3 regions of the Bacillus sp. EB106-07-01-XG149 genome follow, and region 3 is predicted to be linked to each of the others. Evidence: riboswitches for the same ligand, from Rfam matches in the RefSeq annotation. Region 3 holds a riboswitch; each other region holds the start of a gene.
What was found. A riboswitch is a leader RNA that binds a small molecule or an ion and turns the genes downstream of it on or off. The one in region 3 is predicted to bind S-adenosylmethionine.
Positions count from the first base shown of each region.

Region 1 (6,456 bases), on a different contig from region 3:
TATTCAGCTTATTAATAAAAGAATTACTAACCCTTAAAGCAGCTTTTTTCGAAGCTGCTTCTTTATTTCTCAGGAAATAAAATATACCGCCGGGAAATAACTGAATTTTACCTTTTATTAAAATATACATTTTATTTGAATTCACTTTCTAAAATAGGCAATTTCCTGTTATTATATGGAGGTGTTTCAAAAAATGAAGAAATGAAAACGCATTTATATCGTGAATTCTTCATCCTGTTTTAGCGATCGGTAATCTTCTACTCTATTAGTGGGGCATTACCGATCGTTAGAACGATATGTAATTATATTGGTATAGAAAACCGAAGGGAGTCTTGTAATGGACATTTTATTAGCGCTTCTTCCTGCAATTGCATGGGGAAACATCTTATTAGTAAGCGTAAAAATGGGCGGTGGTGCATATAGCCAAACGGTAGGTATGACAATCGGCGCTCTATTCTTCGCAACAATTATGTATGTATTTACTCAACCAGCTTTAACAATGACAGTCTTGATTGTTGGTTTTATTTCAGGTTTATTCTGGGCTTTAGGACAAGTAAACCAATTAAAAACAGTTGAAAAACTAGGTGTTTCAACTACTGTAACGATTTCTACTGGTATGCAACTTGTTGCAACTTCTATCTTTGGGGTTATCGCTTTCCGTGAGTGGACTACTACAACAACGATTGTTCTGGGAACGATTGCAATCCTATTAATCGTAGTTGGTGTTGTATTCACATCACTAGATGACAAAGAAAATGCACAGCCACCAGGACAATTGAAAAAAGGACTTCTTACTTTAATTGTTTCTACTTTCGGTTACCTTGTATATGTAATTATTATTCGTTGGTATAATATCGATGGTTGGTCTGCTATTTTACCACAAGCAGTTGGTATGTTTGTTGGTGCGGTTGTATTGACATCTAAACATAAACCATTTAACAAATATGCAATCCGTAATGCTTTATCTGGTTTACTATGGGGAACTGGAAACTTATTCTTACTTCTTTCATTACCACGTGTCGGAGTAGCAACAAGCTTCCCATTATCTCAAACTGGAATCGTTATCTCAACATTCGGTGCGATTGTCTTCTTAGGTGAAAAGAAAACAAAACGTCAATTGATCTTTATTGCACTAGGTAGTGTTTTAATTATCGGCGGCGCTGTATTGTTAGGTATGACAAAAGCATAAACTTATAATCTATCAATCCCTGAAGCTTAGCTGCTTCAGGGATTTTTTATTACAACTATTTTTTAAATATAATAATCTTTATAGCCTTATTTGTATCACCTCTCCTCCCTCACATTTCATTCTTTTCACTACAAGTCTTTTCTTTTTACAAAATTCTCTTAAAGATGGTATCGTTTTTTATAACATATCTTCACTAGAAAGGAATAAAGGATATGCTAACTAAACATCGAATTCTATTTATTGGTGCTGGTCGTATGGCAGAAGCTATATTTTCCGGATTACTTAAAACAAGCAAAGAATACATCGAAGAAATTATCGTTTCTAACCGCAGCAACGTAGAAAAGCTAGAACAATTACGAGCGCGATATAATGTGTCTACTGCAACAGATTGGAAGCAGCATGTTACATCTGTTGATACGATTGTTTTAGCAATGCCACCTTCTGCACATGAAGAATTATTAGCAGAATTATCTCCGTTACTATCGAATCAACTTGTCGTAACGGTAGCCGCCGGCATTGGCCCATCTTATTTAGAAGAAAGACTTCCAGAGGGAACACCTGTTGCTTGGATTATGCCAAATACAGCTGCCGAAATTGGAAAGTCTATCTCTTTATATACAATGGGACAATCAGTAAACGAGATGCATCAAGAAACCCTGCAACTACTTTTAAGAGGCATTGGCACTTCGCAACTTTGTACTGAAGAAGAAGTTCATCAGCTTACCGCAGTTACTGGAAGTGCACCTGCTTTCCTTTATTACTTTGCTGAAAGCTTGATTGAAGCAACAAAAAGTTATGGCGTCGATGAAGCAACCGCAAAACACCTTGTCATTCAAATGATTTCTGGCTCTGCTTCTATGCTTGAACAAACGCAAGATCCGCCTAACCTCCGCGAACAAGTAACAACGCCAGGTGGTTCCACAGCTGAAGGTCTCAAAGCTTTATATGAATATAATTTTTCAGAGGCAATTCAAAAAGCAGTAGAAGCAACAAACAAAAAAGCTAGGGGGAAATAATATGAGTTTAACAAGTTTAAAAGACTATACAACATTACATAACGGTGTGAAAATGCCTTGGTTCGGTTTAGGTGTTTTTAAAGTAGAAGATGGTTCAGAAGTAATTGATTCTGTAAAATCAGCAATTAAAAATGGCTACCGCAGCATCGATACTGCAGCAATCTATCAAAACGAAGAAGGCGTTGGACAAGCGATTCGTGAATCAGGTGTTTCACGTGAAGAATTATTTGTTACATCAAAAGTATGGAATAGCGATCAAGGATATGAAACGACACTTCAAGCATTTGAAACTACATTAGAGAAATTAGGTCTAGAATATTTAGATTTATATTTAGTACATTGGCCTGTAAAAGAGAAATATACTGAATCATGGAAAGCGTTAGAAAAACTTTATAAAGATGGCCGTGTTCGTGCTATCGGTGTGAGTAATTTCCACATTCACCACTTACAAGACGTATTTGAAATCGCTGAAATTAAGCCAATGGTCAACCAAGTGGAATACCACCCACGTTTAGCACAAGAAGAATTACACGCTTTCTGTAAAGAACATAACATCCAGCTTGAAGCTTGGTCACCATTAATGCAGGGACAACTACTTGATAACTCAACATTACAAGACATTGCGACAAAATATAATAAATCAACTGCACAAATTATTTTACGCTGGGATTTACAAAATGAAGTTGTAACAATCCCTAAATCTATTAAAGAACATCGCATTATTGAAAATGCAAATATCTTTGATTTTGAATTAAGTGCTGATGACATGAAAGCAATTCAAGCTCTAAATGAAGATCGTCGCGTTGGTCCAGATCCAGATAACTTTAACTTCTAGTAGAAAAACCACTGCCATATGCAGTGGTTTTTCCCGTTGTAGAAAACTGAAAATTTAAACTATATTCCAATTGGTTGACACTTCATTATCCAAGGTGTAAGATTTTGAATTATCAAAGAAACACAAAAATTAATAAAATTTATTCGTTTACTCATTGTATCAAGAGAGGTGGAGGGACTGGCCCTTTGAAACCTCGGCAACAGGTTCATTTTGAATACTGTGCCACTTCCTGCAAGCTTTGTGCTTGAAAGATAGAATGAGGGACTTCGTTTATATACGGGTGCATAACTTGTACGTAAAAATCCCTCTTTCTCAATATGAAAAGAGGGATTTTTTATTTTTCATTTCCCTCATCATCATCCAAACTTAATTATTTAGGAGGAAAATCAAATGAAAAAGAAGTTTGTACCCGGTATTGCATCAGTTGTAGGAGTAAGTATTTTATTAACTGGTTGCGGTAGTTATAAAAATGAAGCAAGCGGAGCAAATGCAAAAGACGAGGCGCCTAGTAAACAGGTTTTGAACTTATCTTCACCTACTGAAATACGAACAATGGATACAGCTCGTGCTACAGATACTGATTCTGGTCAAGTAATGAGAAACGTATTTGAAGGTTTGTATAATCTTAGTGAAGGTAACAAACCTGTCCCTGGTGTTGCAAAATCTCATGAAGTAAGTGGTGATAAAACGAAATACACATTCCATTTACGAGATTCAAAATGGTCAAACGGCACTCCTGTCACAGCGAAAGATTTTGTCTTCGCTTGGCAAAGAGCTGTTGATCCAGCAACAGCCTCTGAATATGCATTTCTATTCTTTGATATTAAAAATGCAACAAAAATTAACAACAAAGAACTTCCAGCCGATCAACTTGGTGTAAAAGCAATTGATGACCATACGTTTGAGGTAGAATTAGAACGTCCTGTTCCGTACTTTATTAGCTTAACAGCGTTCCCAACATTTCTACCAATTAACGAGGAATTCTTTAAATCACAAGGTGATAAGTACGCTTTAGAAGACAATACAATCTTGTACAACGGAGCTTTTACACTAAGCGATTGGAAGCACGAACAAAGCTTTAAATTCAAGAAAAACCCTACCTATTGGGATAAAGATACTGTCAAACTGGAAGAAATCAATTTTAACGTCGTAAAAGAAAAATCTACAGAAGTAAATTTATTCGAGTCAAAACAATTAGATCGTATCAAACTAACATCTGACTTCGTTGATAAATATAAAAAGGATGCTAACTTTAAAGAACGGCCAAACGTAGGGGTACAGTTTCTACGTATGAATCAACAAAACAAAGTACTTCAAAACGTTTCTGCACGCCAAGCAATCGATCAAACAATTGATCGAAAATCCTTTGTAAATACGTTATTAAATGACGGCTCTACACCAACCTCTAGTCTCGTGCCGAAAAACTTTGCAAAAGGACCTGACGGAACAGATTTCCGTGCTGCAAACGGCGATTTAACAAAGGTTGATACAAAATCTGCTCAAGAATTATGGAAAAAGGCAAAACAAGAACTTGGGTCTGAAAAAATAACGTTAGAACTATTAACAAGTGACGGTGACCTTGAAAAGAAAACTGGTGAATTCTTAAAAGGACAACTAGAAAAGAATTTAGATGGCTTAACGGTAAATATAAAGCCGCAACCACGTAAACAACAAGTTTCACTTTTATTAAAAGGTGACTACGAAATTGGAATTGACGGCTGGAGCCCTGACTTTGCGGATCCAATTACATTCCTTGAGCTATTTACAACGAATAACCCTTACAACTTAGATCATTACTCTAATAAGGAGTTTGATGAAACAATAGCAAAAGTAAAAACAACTTTAGCTGGTGATGAAAAAGCTCGCTGGGAAGCATTACTAGCATCCGAGAAAATATTATTTAAAGACTCTGTTATCGCTCCTCTTTACCAAAAAGGCGAATCTTATTTAGAGCGTCCTTATGTGAAAGGAATTGTGCAAGTAGACTTTGCAGGTCAATTAAACTTCAAATGGGCAAAAATTGAAAAATAAAGCGAAACTTTAATCAGTGGGTTTTTCTTCATCCCCACTGATTATTAGCCCACACCAATTGTTTTTTAGCAAAACATATGAAAAGCAGATTCCCTAATACGAGGAAATCTGCTTTTTTAATATATTATTCTAAGAAATTAACAATCTATTTTTATTATTGACATATAGTTCTTTCCAGTGTTAATATTCTAAATAATCAAAGAAACGAAATATTTCACCATCAAAATATAACGTCTACTACGTTGAAACATATAACGATAGATTATAGTTCAACATGTATATACATATAGAACACCTGATTACCTACATACACATATCTATAATAGGTTTTCTCTTCTTCTATAGCTACACTTCAAAACGTGGACATTACGACGTTACGAACAACACATTTAGGGAGGAACGAACAATGAAGAAAAAAGTTGTACCTGTTGTTGCATCTGTTTTAGGGGCAAGTCTATTACTAACTGCTTGCGGGGGAAATAAAGATCATGCAAGCGGAGCGAAAGCAAATGATAAAGCACCTGATAAGCAGGCAATTAACTTATCATTCGCTTCAGAAATTCCAACAATGGATGTTGCAAAAGCAACGGATGGGGAATCCATGAGCGTAATGCGAAATGTTTTTGAAGGTTTATATGCAATGGGAGAAGATAACAAACCAATTCCTGGTGTTGCTGAGTCGGTTGACCTTAGTCCCGATAAAACAAAATATACATTCCACCTGCGTGATTCAAAATGGTCAAACGGTACTCCAGTTACAGCAAAGGACTTTGTCTTCGCTTGGCAACGTGCCGTAAATCCTGATACAGCAGCTGAATATGCATTCTTATTCTTCGATATACAGAATGCGAAACAAATAAGCCAGAAACAATTACCAATTGATCAACTAGGGGTCAAAGCTCTTGATGATAGAACGTTAGAAGTACAACTAGACCGTCCTGTTCCCTACTTCTTAAGCTTAACGACATTCTCAACATTCTTACCAATTAATGAAGATTACTTAAAATCTCAGGGCGATAAATATGGTTTAGAAACAAATCATTTAATTTACAACGGTGCTTTCACATTAGATAACTGGAAACACGAGCAAAGCTTCCAATTGAAGAAGAACCCTAACTATTGGGATGCTAAAACTGTAAAATTAGAAGAAATCAACTTCAATGTCGTTAAAGATAAGTCTACAGAAGTTAACTTATACGATTCAGGACAAATTGATCGTGTTGCTTTGACTGCGGAGTTTGTTGATAAATATAAGGGTGATCCAAATTTCAAAGACCGCGCTGAAGTTGGCATTCAATTTTTACGACTCAATCAAAAAAATGAAACATTAAAAAATCAACATGCACGCCTTGCTATTAACGGAGCAATGAATAAAAAAGCATACG
Region 1 is NZ_JBYTDP010000012.1:49,266-55,721, forward strand. It holds gene modB (molybdate ABC transporter permease subunit) at 1-37, shown strand, start outside; gene AC3WTA_RS26895 (GRP family sugar transporter) at 338-1,189, shown strand; gene proC (pyrroline-5-carboxylate reductase) at 1,402-2,205, shown strand; gene AC3WTA_RS26905 (aldo/keto reductase) at 2,207-3,040, shown strand; SAM riboswitch class I at 3,194-3,298, shown strand; gene AC3WTA_RS26910 (peptide ABC transporter substrate-binding protein) at 3,431-5,071, shown strand; gene AC3WTA_RS26915 (peptide ABC transporter substrate-binding protein) at 5,478-6,456, shown strand, end outside.
Region 1: another riboswitch for S-adenosylmethionine. It lies ahead of AC3WTA_RS26910 (peptide ABC transporter substrate-binding protein); the one in region 3 lies ahead of AC3WTA_RS18965 (hypothetical protein).

Region 2 (6,456 bases), on a different contig from region 3:
TTTCCTTGTGTTTATTCACTTACCGGAAGTACAGCACCTTTATATTCTTTATTAATAAAGTCTTGAATTTCTTTTGAATGCAATACTTCTACTAATTCCTTAATTTCTTTTTTCTTCTCGTCACCTTTACGAACTGCAATAATATTTGCATACGGAGAGTCTGATCCTTCAATCGCAATTGCATCCTTTGTTGGATTTAATTTCGCATCAATTGCATAGTTTGAATTAATGAATAAAGCATCACCTTCATTATTTTCATACAGCTTTGGTGACAATCCAGGCTCTACATCTGTTTTAAACTTTAAGTTTTTCGGATTTTCTACAACATCTTTTACTGTCGCTTTAACAACATCTACACCGTCTTTTAATTTAATAACGCCGCCTTTTTGTAACAATGCGAGCATACGGCCACGCTCCGCTACGTTATTACTCATGATAACTGTTCCGCCATCTGGCAATTCTTTTAAACTTTTATATTTCTTAGAATAAATGCCCATTGGCTCTAAATGGATTTTTCCTGCGTTTACAATTTTATATCCCTTTTCTTGAATTTCTTTATCTAAGTAAGGAATGTGTTGGAAGTAGTTCGCATCAATTTCCTTATCCGCTAACGCTTTATTCGGCAAAACATAATCCTGGAACTTTTTAATCTCTAATTTAATGCCCTTTTTCTCTAGTATCGGCTGTGCCTTTTCTAAAATAACAGCGTGCGGCACGTTAGAGGCTCCCACAACAAGCTTATTCTCTTCTTTCCCTCCGCAAGCAGCTAATGTAAATACAGACAGTGCTGTAACAACTGATAGTAGAATCTTTTTCATATGATGTCCCCTTCTCCCCTATAGTTATGTAGTTATAAAAAAGGGCCGGCATACACCAGCCCTTTTCAGCAATTATTCTTTTACAGGAACAACTGCTCCTTTATATTCTTTAGTAATAAAGTCTTCAATTTCTTTAGAATGCAATACTTCTACAAGCTCTTTAATCGCTTTTTTATCTTTATCACCTTTACGAACCACTAATACGTTTGCGTATGGAGAATCATCGCCTTCAATTGCAATTGCATCTTTTTCTGGGTTTAATTTCGCATCAATTGCATAGTTCGAGTTAATTAAAACAGCGTCGCCTTCTTTATTGTTATACACTTGTGGTAATAAACCAGGCTCAATATCCGTTTTAAACTTTAAGTTTTTCGGATTATCTGCAATATCTTTTGGAGTTGCACTAACTGGATCTACTCCGTCTTTAATTTTTAAAATGCCTTCTTTTTGTAAAATTGCTAAACCACGTCCATGGTCAGTAACGGAATTACTCATAATAATTGTCGCCCCGTCCGGAAGTTCTTTTAAGCTCTTATATTTTTGAGAGTATACACCAATTGGCTCTAAATGAATTTTCCCTGCTATTTCAAAATCATATTTTTTATCTTTAATTTCTTTTTCTAAATATGGAATGTGCTGGAAGTAGTTTGCATCTAAATCCTTATCCGCTAACGATTTATTTGGTAATACGTAGTCTTGGAATTTTTTAATTTCTAATTCAATTCCTTTTTTCTCTAATAAAGGTTTAGCCTTTTCTAAAATTTCAGCGTGCGGTACGTTAGAAGCCCCCACAACTAGTTTTTTTTCATCTTTATCTTTCCCGCCACAAGCAGCTAACCCAAAAATTGAAGTTGAAATAAGTGCTGTAAGTAATAATTTTTTCATTTAAAACATCCTCCCGTTTTTTATTATCGTTTATCTATTCGAGTCGTTAAACTATCACCAATCCACTGAATGAAAAATACAACTAGTAATACACAAATTGTCGCAACGATTGTTACATCGTTATTTCCTCGCTGGAATCCTTCTAAATAAGCAAGTGTTCCAAGGCCACCAGCACCAACAACTCCCGCCATCGCTGTATAGCCTACTAAAGCAATTGTCGTAACAGTAATACCAGATACTAATGCTGGTAACGATTCTGGAATTAACACTTTCAAAATAATTGTGCTTGTTTTTGCTCCCATTGCTTTCGAAGCTTCAATTACACCTTTATCAATTTCACGAAGCGCAATTTCAACCATTCTCGCGTAAAATGGTGCCGCTCCAATAATTAAAGCTGGAAGTGCTGCACTCGCTCCAAGAATTGTTCCAAGCAGAATCTTTGTGAATGGGATTAATAAAATGATTAAAATGATGAACGGTATCGAGCGGAAAATGTTTACGAACGCTCCAATCCCCGTGTTAACCGCTTTGTTTTCCCATAAATTATCTTTCGCTGTCATAAAGAGTAACAATCCTAAAATTAGTCCTAATACAAATGTGGCAAGAGCTGCGATTGCCGTCATATATAACGTTTCACCAGTTGCTTCTAACATTTGATTCCAATCAACATTTGCGATTAACTTATCCATGTGCAATCACCTCCAGCTCTACTTGATCTTGATGTATTCCCTCTATTGCTTGTTGAATCGCTGTTTCCTCACCATTTAAATGAACAACTAAACTACCGTAAGAGCCGTTATTCGTTTGTGCTATATTTCCTTGCAAAATGCTAACTTCTATATCACTGCGTTGCATTAATCTTTGAAGTACTGGTCTTTCTACAGCTTCACCGATAAACTGCAAACGAACTACTTTACCATCTGGATACTTTTCAATTAAACTTTCAATCGTTTCATTTGTATCTTCAGAATCCGTTAACTGCTGTACGAAGCGTTTTGTAATGTCTTTCTGCGGATTGCGGAATACATCAAGTACTGGACCCGTTTCTACAATTTTTCCTTTCTCCATTACCGCCACTCGATTACAAATCTTTCGAATCACATGCATCTCGTGTGTAATGAGTACAATTGTTAAACCGAGACGCTTATTAATATCTAATAATAAATCTAAAATTTGATCTGTCGTTTCTGGATCAAGAGCTGACGTTGCTTCATCACATAAAAGCACTTGTGGGTTGTTAGCTAATGCTCTTGCAATCCCAACACGTTGCTTTTGTCCTCCGCTTAACTGAGATGGATACGCGTCCCCTCTTCCTTCTAATCCAACAAGATGAATTAACTCGTCGACGCGTTTTCTTCTCTTCGCCTTATCGACACCTGCAATTTCAAGTGGGAACTCGATATTTTCGCGTACAGTTCGTGACCAAAGTAAATTGAAGTGCTGAAAAATCATTCCAATTTCTTGCCTTGCCTTACGAAGTTCACTCCCTGTAATTGCTGAAATCACACGATTTGCAATTGTAATTTGGCCAGAAGTTGGTTTCTCTAACTGATTGAATAATCTGATTAAAGAACTTTTCCCAGCGCCACTATATCCGATAACACCAAATATTTCACCTTTGTCTATTTTTAAATTGGCATTATCTACAGCAGTGACATCACCGCTTTTTGCTTTATATATTTTCTTTACATTTTCTAACAAGATCATGATGTTCACCCCTTTTTTTGTTTAAAAAGCGTAAGCGGCTCGTTTAGAACAAGAGGACGCCCGAATCCCTGACGTAGAGGCACTTTTTGCCTCATAGGAAGGGATGAAACGACCGACTGTTCTAGCCGCTGAAGCTAGATTTTTGGTCGACTCCGCAATTTTTTATGTTTAATGCGTGTAGTCCACCGTTATCACTACTTTTATTATTTGAATGTCCTCCACATTCAAACAATAAAAAAACCTTTCCGCTTTAGAGAAGCAGAAAGGTTTATATGCGTATATAACAACATTATCCCTCTCTCTCATCTCTCAAAGCATTTGCTTTGCAGGAATTGGCACCATTTCAACATAAGTTGACGGTTGCCGGGCTTCACAGGGCACAGTCCCTCCACCTCTCTTGATAAGAGAAATCAGATTACATTTTCGTCTGATTTGTAATTTATGAAATTGTCTATATTTTATGAATTGAATTGTATCAATATCCATACGCCATGTCAACAGAAATTTTCGTAAAAAAAGAAACTTCAGACTTTTAAGCACCCACTGACATCGGTTTACATATATGAAACATCGATTCGACTAATAGCATCGTTCGATACGTTCCTGAATATTGTACACGTCCATCGTTCATTAACATTTGCAACCTTACATTGCCGTTCACCAATTGTTTTACATCTTCCTCATCTAAACAAACGATTTGCTCTGTTCCTCGTTCCTCATGTAGCAGCTCTATATAATCTCTTGAAATTTGTAGCGAACAACTTTCATCTCCAAAGCGGAAATTAACAGTTTTTTCTCCTTGTCTTAAAAGCGGCTCTAAATGATATTGACCATTAGCGTAATTTACAAATGATTGCAGCAAAGAATATAATTTCACCCTAAATCACATCCTTCATATCACTTTCTATTACACATACCATTCCCTCTCACTAAAGAGCAATCCTGTTACTTTCGCTCGACAAATACTGTAACCCCCCTGCATCTCGACATATTTCCCGAGAAATATGTCGAGGCGGCAAAAACTTTGCCGCCTACTTTAATTCCGTATATAAATATTCAACCGAATGAAATGCATATATCTTCTTCATGAGTGTCCCATTTTCAAAAACAAGTAAACACGGTACACTTTCGATTCCATACTCTTTCGCTAAATGCGGAGCATAATTTAAATCTAACATTCCAATTTTCAAGTCTTCAATTGTCATCTCAACGACTGTTAACATCTTTTTTGCTAATTGGCATGTTCCACACATTGGAGTATATACATATAACACTGTTTTTTCTTCGTTCTCTATTAGGGCTGTAGCTTCGGCTCCTGTCCAATCAATCACTTCTATCATTCCTTACCGTAAATATTCTGTATAAACGTCAATGTCAGCTCCCCATAATACATTTGCTAAGTGTGAAGATGGCGCAGTTGCCACTTCTCGGTACGAGCGATCAATATAAATATGCTCTGCTTGCGGAAATTCTTTTCGAAACTGTTTCCTTAACTTTTCTCCAGCATCATCAGCATCCACTAGTACATACACTTCCTTATCAAAAAACTGATCAATGAGCTCATCCATTTTCGACAAACCAATTGTACCATTTGTACAAACAATTTCCACCGGTTCACGAATAATAGATTCAATCTTTCTTCTATCTGATTTACCTTCTACAATAATGACTTTTTCCACATAAATCATATGTCATCACCCGATCACCATATACTATACAACCTTTAACTTAGTATATAGTATATTCGTTATTTTCATGTTGTTTCCTGTTTATTTTTGCAAAAGAAAAGCGGAAGCGGCTCGTTCAGAACAGGAGGGCATTGGAACTCCTGAACTAGAGGCGCTTTTTGCCTCAAGTGAAGGAGTGAAATGACTGACTGTTCTAGCCGCTGGAGCTGGATCACAAAGAAAAGCGCAAGCAGCTCGTTCAGATTGTGAGGGGGATGGAGCTTCTGACGTAAAGGCGCTTTTTGCCTTACAGGAAGAAGCGAAGCCACCGAACAATCTAGCCGCTGGAGCTGGATCATAAAGAAAAGCGCAAGCAGCTCGTTCAGATTGTGAGGGGGATGGAGCTTCTGACGTAAAGGCGCTTTTTGCCTTACAGGAAGAAGCGAAGCCACCGAACAATCTAGCCGCTGGAGCTGGATCATAAAGAAAAGCGGCACCGACTGTTTAGCCCTGTTGGCTAAGGTTCTTTCGTACAGAAGACGCTTTTTTGTCTTCTCGTGCGGAAGGTTCTTAGACATGAAGGGCTAGGAGGTGGAGCTGGACAAAGAAAAGCGCAAGCGGCTCGTTCAGATTACGAAGCCACATGAAACCTTACCGAAAAACATTCATTCCCATAATAGCTTATTCATTTGCACTCGATTTTAAATGTATTATGTAACACAAAATAAAAAAGGACAGCACAAAGGCTGTCCTTTAGTCGACTATAATTAGTCTTGGTTTGTCATTTCTGCATATTTTTCTGCAGTTAATAACTTCTCAACTTGGCTTGCATCAGAAAGTTCAACTTTAACCATCCATGCACCCTCGTATGGAGATTCGTTAACAAGTTCTGGTTGGTCACTTAATTCTTCGTTTACTGCTACAACTTTACCGCTTACAGGTGCGTATAACTCAGAAACTGTTTTAACAGATTCTACGCTTCCGAATGGCTCGTCAGCTTCGATTGTTGCACCTACTTCAGGAAGTTCAACGAATACGATATCGCCTAGCTCACCTTGTGCAAAGTGAGTAATACCGATAACAACTTCATTACCTTCAGTTTTTACCCATTCGTGTTCTTCAGAGTAACGTAAATTATTTGGAATGCTCATGACTGTACCTCCAGTGAATGTATTAATTATGTAAAAATACCTTATTGGTACTTTTTCCACACACTTTCAAACTGCTCTTCGTTAAAACCAAGTGTTACATTCGTTCCATTTGTTACGATTGGACGTTTAATCAACATGCCATCAGATGCTAAAAGTTCGTACATTTCGTCTTCACTTGCATCCTTTAACTTATCTTTCAGACCAAGTTCGCGGTAACGCATTCCACTT
Region 2 is NZ_JBYTDP010000005.1:372,723-379,178, reverse strand. It holds gene metQ (methionine ABC transporter substrate-binding lipoprotein MetQ) at 12-818, opposite strand; gene metQ (methionine ABC transporter substrate-binding lipoprotein MetQ) at 891-1,703, opposite strand; gene AC3WTA_RS21635 (methionine ABC transporter permease) at 1,727-2,392, opposite strand; gene AC3WTA_RS21630 (methionine ABC transporter ATP-binding protein) at 2,385-3,410, opposite strand; SAM riboswitch class I at 3,710-3,817, opposite strand; gene AC3WTA_RS21625 (hypothetical protein) at 3,943-4,287, opposite strand; gene AC3WTA_RS21620 (thioredoxin family protein) at 4,442-4,750, opposite strand; gene AC3WTA_RS21615 (toprim domain-containing protein) at 4,754-5,098, opposite strand; gene AC3WTA_RS21610 (hypothetical protein) at 5,180-5,536, opposite strand; gene gcvH (glycine cleavage system protein GcvH) at 5,845-6,228, opposite strand; gene AC3WTA_RS21600 (arsenate reductase family protein) at 6,270-6,456, opposite strand, start outside.
Region 2: another riboswitch for S-adenosylmethionine. It lies ahead of AC3WTA_RS21630 (methionine ABC transporter ATP-binding protein); the one in region 3 lies ahead of AC3WTA_RS18965 (hypothetical protein).

Region 3 (6,456 bases):
AGCGAGAAGAGGGAAAGTAAAGTGGAATGGGAAAGTGATACATAAAATTGATTCGAAAGAACGATTTAAAAGGATCGGGTATGTATCACAACATCCGTATTATCATTTTACATTTGATACAGTGTGGGAAGAAGTGTATGAACGTGCACGTGAGTTATATGGAGAACAAGGAAAAGAAATAGCAGAAGATATGCTAAAACAGTTTTGGTTACATTCGCTTAAAGAACGCCATCCGCATGATTGTAGCGGGGGAGAGCAACAACTACTTGCGTTATGTACAACGTTATTATCAAAGCCGACTTTATTGTTACTTGATGAACCGACAAAGGGATTAGATCCGTGGAAAAAAGAAAGAGTAGGAGAGCTATTTAGAAAGCTACAAAAAGAAGGTACAACAATTGTAATGGCAACGCATGATATTGAGTTTGCAGCGAAATACGTTGATCAATGCATGATGTTATTTGACGGAGCAGTTATTATGAATGATGCACCGAAGGAATTTTTTAGTGGAAACTTCTTTTATACAACATCTATCAATCGATTCATTCGAAAAGAATTGCCATATGCATTAACGTGGGAGGATGTGTACGAAGCGTGTCCAAACGATATGTTGCATTCATAATATGTATTTTTGCAGTAATAATAGGCACATTACTCTTTACTACACTTATCATGGACGGTTATTACATGTTAAGTAGTTTGTTTTTATTAGTTATTATTATGTTACCTTTCTATATCCGCTTTGAAAGAAAGGCTTTTGTTTCACGTGAAATTGTGCTCGTTGCTGTGTTAGCGGCAATTGCAGCAGTTAGCCGCGTGCCATTTTCGATATTGCCAAGTGTACAACCGACTTCATTTGTCATTATCGTTTCTGCAATTGTGTTTGGGAGTGAAACTGGTTTTATGATCGGTGCAACAGCGGCTATCGTATCTAACATCTTTTTAGGGCAAGGTCCGTGGACGCCGTGGCAAATGTTTTCCTGGGGTATGATTGGTTTTATAGCTGGATTATTACGTAATACATTTTTAATGAGAAAGCTATGGGGAAGACTTCTATACGGATTGTTTGTTGGATTTTTATTTGGTTGGATTATGAACTTCTGGGGGCTTCTCGGTTTCATACGTGAGGCAACGTGGGAAGCTGTCATTTCGTATTATATCGCAAGTTTTTATTTCGATTTGAGCCATGCGATTTCGAATGTTGTTTTCTTACTATTATTTAGTACGTCTTGGATTACGATTCTTACGAGATTCAAAAAGAAATATGGCATATTAGATAAGCATAACATGGCATAGAAAAGCATACTCATATAAGGTAGGGTCGCGACTTACATATTCGTTTGCCTCTTTCATGCTTCTTACATATTGTAAGGAGCATTTTTTATTGTCAAAAAATAGTCCAATATATATCCGTTACTATATAAAATTATTTGTATAATAGTAGGTGAGAACTATTTTCAAAAGGGAGGTGTATAGTTAATGAAGTTAGTTATTCCGAAGCAACATGGTGCATGGGCCATGCTCGTTATACCATTTCTATTAAGTGTCATACTTGGGAAACCTACTATTTATCATATTCCATTGTTTTTAGCTTGGTTCTTTATCTATTTAGCTACGTATCCATTTCTTACGTACATAAAGCAAAAACGAAAAAAAGAGTTTTTACATGCAGCAATTGTATATTTTATCATCGCTTTCGTATTTGGGATGATTTCTCTATTATATGAATGGCGCATTCTTTTATTCGTAGCAGTAATGATTCCATTATTTATAGTAAATATGTATTACGCCCGTCAAAAGAATGAAAGAGCGTTACTAAATGACATTAGTGCGATTATTGTTTTTTGTATTGGTGGTTTAGTTAGTTATTATTTTTCAATGAAACTTATAGATAAAACAGCACTATTTATTGCGCTTATTTCATTTTTATATTTTTTAGGAAGTACATTTTATGTAAAAACGATGATTCGCGAGAAAAATAACCCGAAGTATCGCCGTATATCATGGGGGTACCATATTGTATTAACAATCATTGTATTTTCAATGAATCCGTGGTGTTCTCTTATTTTTATACCGAGTGTCATTCGAGCAATTATGTTGTATGGCAAAAAAATTTCTATTATAAAAGTAGGGGTTTTAGAAATTGCTAATTCTGTATATTTTTTAATTATAACGGTAATAATTATGAAGTATGCCATTTGAAAAAACTTCCCATCTTATGATGGGAAGTTTTTTCAATCTTGTTCTAAAATATGAACGGTGTAATCACAGCGTTGAATAGCTTGTTCGATCGCATAAAGTGATTGTTCAATACGAGCGCGATTAAAATCTTTTTCAACAGTCTGTAGCGCTTCTTCTAAACAATGTTTTGCTTCTTGTAATGATTGAAAAGAATTTTGGACATATCCACGAGCATTTTCGTGCATTTCATAATCCTCCTTGCATATTCATATATGTATAGTATGAACAGTAAGGAACAAAATATAATTTGTTATATTTATTTGACAATTAAAACGAAATTACGTATAGTAGGAATTAAGTGAATATTTTCTTATCCAGAGAGGTGGAGGGACTGGCCCGATGAAACCCAGCAACCGCGATGCAGGTGCTAATTCCAGCAGAACATATTTGTTCTGGGAGATAAGACGAAGATATATACGTAACTTCTTCTTATCGGAGAGGTTTTTTTGTTGCAAAAAAACCGATTACGAAAATTTATATTAAGAAGAAAGGGGTTGCGAAGTACTGTGACACTCGAAAAATACGTAAAACTGCGTAGTACAGTTTATGAATATATGATAGAGCAAGATAAGCCAATATCATTGTTAGATATTCAAGAACATATCGTTTCGCATCATGAAGGAAAATTCACGAAAAAGATGTTACATCAATTTTATTTATCAAGACTATTAGATGAACTGAAACTGGATGGGAAAATTACATTAGCTGATGAATATCTCTATACTGAAAAAGGGGTATTTTATAAGGCAGGAAAAGGGAGCTAAGCTCTCTTTTTTTTGAAGTATGTAGAGTAAAAGACTGCTTAAGCAGCCTGATACAAGGGAATGGTGTTGAGTGTGTAGTGTCAAAGATTGAATGTGCCTGAAAGAGGCACTTCATATCGGCTGCAAATGAAAAGAGACACCTCCGCCGAATAGGTGTCAGTCGTTTTGTCATATAGACTTGCTATTTGACAGTTATTAGAATAACATGCAGGGTTTTGGAAGTCAAAAGGGAATTAAAGGAAGAGGTGTTGTTATGTACGCTTACTTACTAAATGATATAACGAAATGGATTCCTAAGTACATTATGGATAAAGGTTTTGAATATTATGAAGAAGGACATGTAGAAGATGTTGAAATACAAGAAAAGAAAATATTTGCTTTTGTTACTGGAAATGCAGGAAACTATGAAGTAATGATTGATCTTGAAAATTTTACAGAAAGTAGCTGCGAGTGTCCATATGAGAATTATTGTAAGCATATGGCGGCAGTTGTTTATGATATTCAAGGTGCTGGTGAAAGTACGCTTAAAGAGAAACTGAAAGATTTAGAAAAGGAAGAGTTACTTACATTATTAAATCGTTTATTACAAAGTTCGAAAAACGTGCAAATTGTAGAAAAGATGTTAAAGAAGGGGAAACTGTAACTTATAGAGGGAGTTGTTTTGTAGTGAACGTACTAATTGTATACGCTCATCCTAGTCCTTCCAGTTTTAACGCGGCGATATTAAAGCATGTACAAAAAGGATTACAAGAAACAGATCATTCGGTTAAGGTACTTGATTTATATAAAGAACAATTTGATCCAGTCCTTGTATTTAATGAGGAGAAGAAAAGACGTGATTTAGTAAATGAAGAAGAAACAGCCCGGTACAGAACGTTAGTGGAAGAAGCGGATACGCTTCTCTTTATATATCCGATATGGTGGTGGGGGATGCCTGCTATTTTAAAAGGGTTTATTGATCGCATTTTCGTTGCTGGTTTTGCTTATAAATATGAAGGAGCCCTGCCGAAAGGCTTATTGAAAGGGAAGAAGGCATGGGTAATTAATACGTTAGACTCGCCATTATGGTACGTCGCACTATTATATCGATCAGCCGATTGGATTATGATGAAGCGAGGTGTGTTACGTTTTTGCGGCATTCGCGATATAAAACGATCTGTTTTTCAATCTGTGAAAACGAGTAAAGTAGAGAAGCGGGAAAAGTGGTTATTACACATAGAAGAAAAGGCTCGTTCATTATGAATGAAATGGAACGTATTATAAAGTGTTGTCAGTATGATAATGAACTTTTTCGTACATATATTAATTGTTTAATCCAATTGAAGAAATGTAGTGAAATATTTCAACAAATACAGATTCAATTAAGGAATGATTATTTAATAAGAGGAATTTGTGAAAGAGAAGTGGATGAGGTAGTAAGAGGAAGTAAAGAATATGAAACGTATTTTCTTCCTAAAGCGTTACAGTGGAATTTCCTTAAGAAAAATCCACATGTAATTGAAAAAGTATGTGAAGACTTTTTTTCATTTGAGGCGTTACATCTTACGGAGATAGAGTGGGAGACCGTAATAAATTGCGTGGGAAATAAGTGATTTATTATGTAAAAAAGCTAGTATAAAACTAGCTTTTTGTTTTAAATAAATAAGAAACATAGACTAATGATAAATCCTGCATATAGTAAGTTAACGACGTAAAATCCCATAATATCACGAGCACCTAAACCAGCTATCGCTAATGCCGGTAATGCCCAGAACGGTTGAATCAAGTTCGTCCAAGCATCGCCCCACGCAATTGCCATTGCTGTTTTTGCAGCAGGTACACCAAGTTCAGCGCCAGCTGGAATCATAATTGGTGCTTGCACAGCCCATTGACCGCCACCAGATGGAACGAAAATATTAACAATGCCAGCATTTTGAGTTTTTATAAAGAAAAGGCGCTATCCTCAAAGTACCTCCTCCACTTAATCTATTCCTTCTATTAAAATTATAAATTGAAATACATTTTTTTATTAAGATAAGAAGCTGAATTAATACAATATCGTGATGAAATTTCTATATGTTGGTGAACTGGTTCCGTTAGCACTTGAATTTGAATTTTCTAGAAGGATTAGCGGTAGATTTGTATTGGCTGGTCCTGTTAGTGATTCGTTCCCTTGAGCAACTTGAACAGGGGGAGAAAACGGCTCTAAATGCGTATTGATTATCTGAAAGTTACGTCCGTTTGCGCTAACTTCGATAGACAACCATCCCTGAAGAATTGTAAATGGTTGTCCGCCAACTAGTATTGTTAATTTTGTTTTGAAATTGGTTATTCCTGTGGATTTAAAATAATAATTCCTGTAGTTAAAGAGTTAAAAAATGAAGCGAATTTAAGAAACTATTTCATTGTTGGATTAGATACAAATGGAGCCTTTACTACTGAGCAACTTGTTTCGTTTATAAAGTTAATTGGAAATGAACATAAAATGATATTTATTAATACGAGGGTACCACGTCCGTGGGAATCAATCGTTAATGAGAGGGTGAAAGTAACGGCATCTGAGTGTAACTCTAGTTGATTAGTATGCAGCAAGTGCAAAAGGATTTTATTTTCTTTTGTGGAATGTTATTTATATTTACCTTATTAAAGTTTAGAAAGGAGAATATTTATGAAACATTCTTTATTGGAGACAAATCCAGAACCAGGAAAGAAAGAATCATTGCTTACACGATGTGCAAATGTATTTTCGAGATGGTCTCAGAAATATGTCCCAGATGCCTTTGTTATTGCTGTGTTGCTAACTTTATTTACTTTCATTATAGCTTTATTGATGAATCCCTCAAATCCGTACAAAATCGTAAAATCTTGGGGGGATGGGTTTTGGACTTATTTAACGTTTACTATGCAAATGGTATTATTAATGGTTACAGGGATGACGCTAGCTTCTGTCCCTTTTATTAATAGAGGCTTGCAGTCCGTTGCAAAGTTAGCCGATACACCCCAAAAGGCTTATACGATGACATTTTTGATCAGTGCAATTGCATACTATATTAATTGGGGACTAGCCGTAGTTGTGGGAGCTATCATTGCAAAGGAAGTGGCGAAAAAGAATCCGAATGCACATTTTCCATTGCTTGTAGCAGCTGCTTATGCTCCGACAGCCTTATATAGCGCAGGTCTCTCCAGTTCTATTGGCCTGACAATTGCCACAAAGGATCATTTTCTTGTAGATATGATTGGAATTATTCCTACCTCACAAACAATCTTTAGTTATTCTACTCTAATTATTTTTTTCGCTCTATTCATCACGATGCCAATTATTATTGTCCTTATGGCTCCAAAAAGTGGGATTATTAGATATAAAGCACTCGAAACAGATACAAATTCTTTTGTAAAACCTCCGCAAAAAAACTTAACTCCTGCGGAAAAACTGGAATGGACACCGGTTTTAGGAATAGTATTAGGCGTAATC
Region 3 is NZ_JBYTDP010000004.1:378,343-384,798, forward strand. It holds gene AC3WTA_RS18945 (ABC transporter ATP-binding protein) at 1-622, shown strand, start outside; gene AC3WTA_RS18950 (ECF transporter S component) at 595-1,296, shown strand; gene AC3WTA_RS18955 (YwiC-like family protein) at 1,480-2,202, shown strand; gene AC3WTA_RS18960 (hypothetical protein) at 2,235-2,426, opposite strand; SAM riboswitch class I at 2,549-2,647, shown strand; gene AC3WTA_RS18965 (hypothetical protein) at 2,688-3,005, shown strand; gene AC3WTA_RS18970 (SWIM zinc finger family protein) at 3,259-3,648, shown strand; gene AC3WTA_RS18975 (NAD(P)H-dependent oxidoreductase) at 3,672-4,247, shown strand; gene AC3WTA_RS18980 (group-specific protein) at 4,244-4,597, shown strand; partial or broken gene AC3WTA_RS18985 (TIGR00366 family protein) at 4,639-4,917, opposite strand; partial or broken gene AC3WTA_RS18990 (SGNH/GDSL hydrolase family protein) at 5,338-5,547, shown strand; gene AC3WTA_RS18995 (short-chain fatty acid transporter) at 5,653-6,456, shown strand, end outside.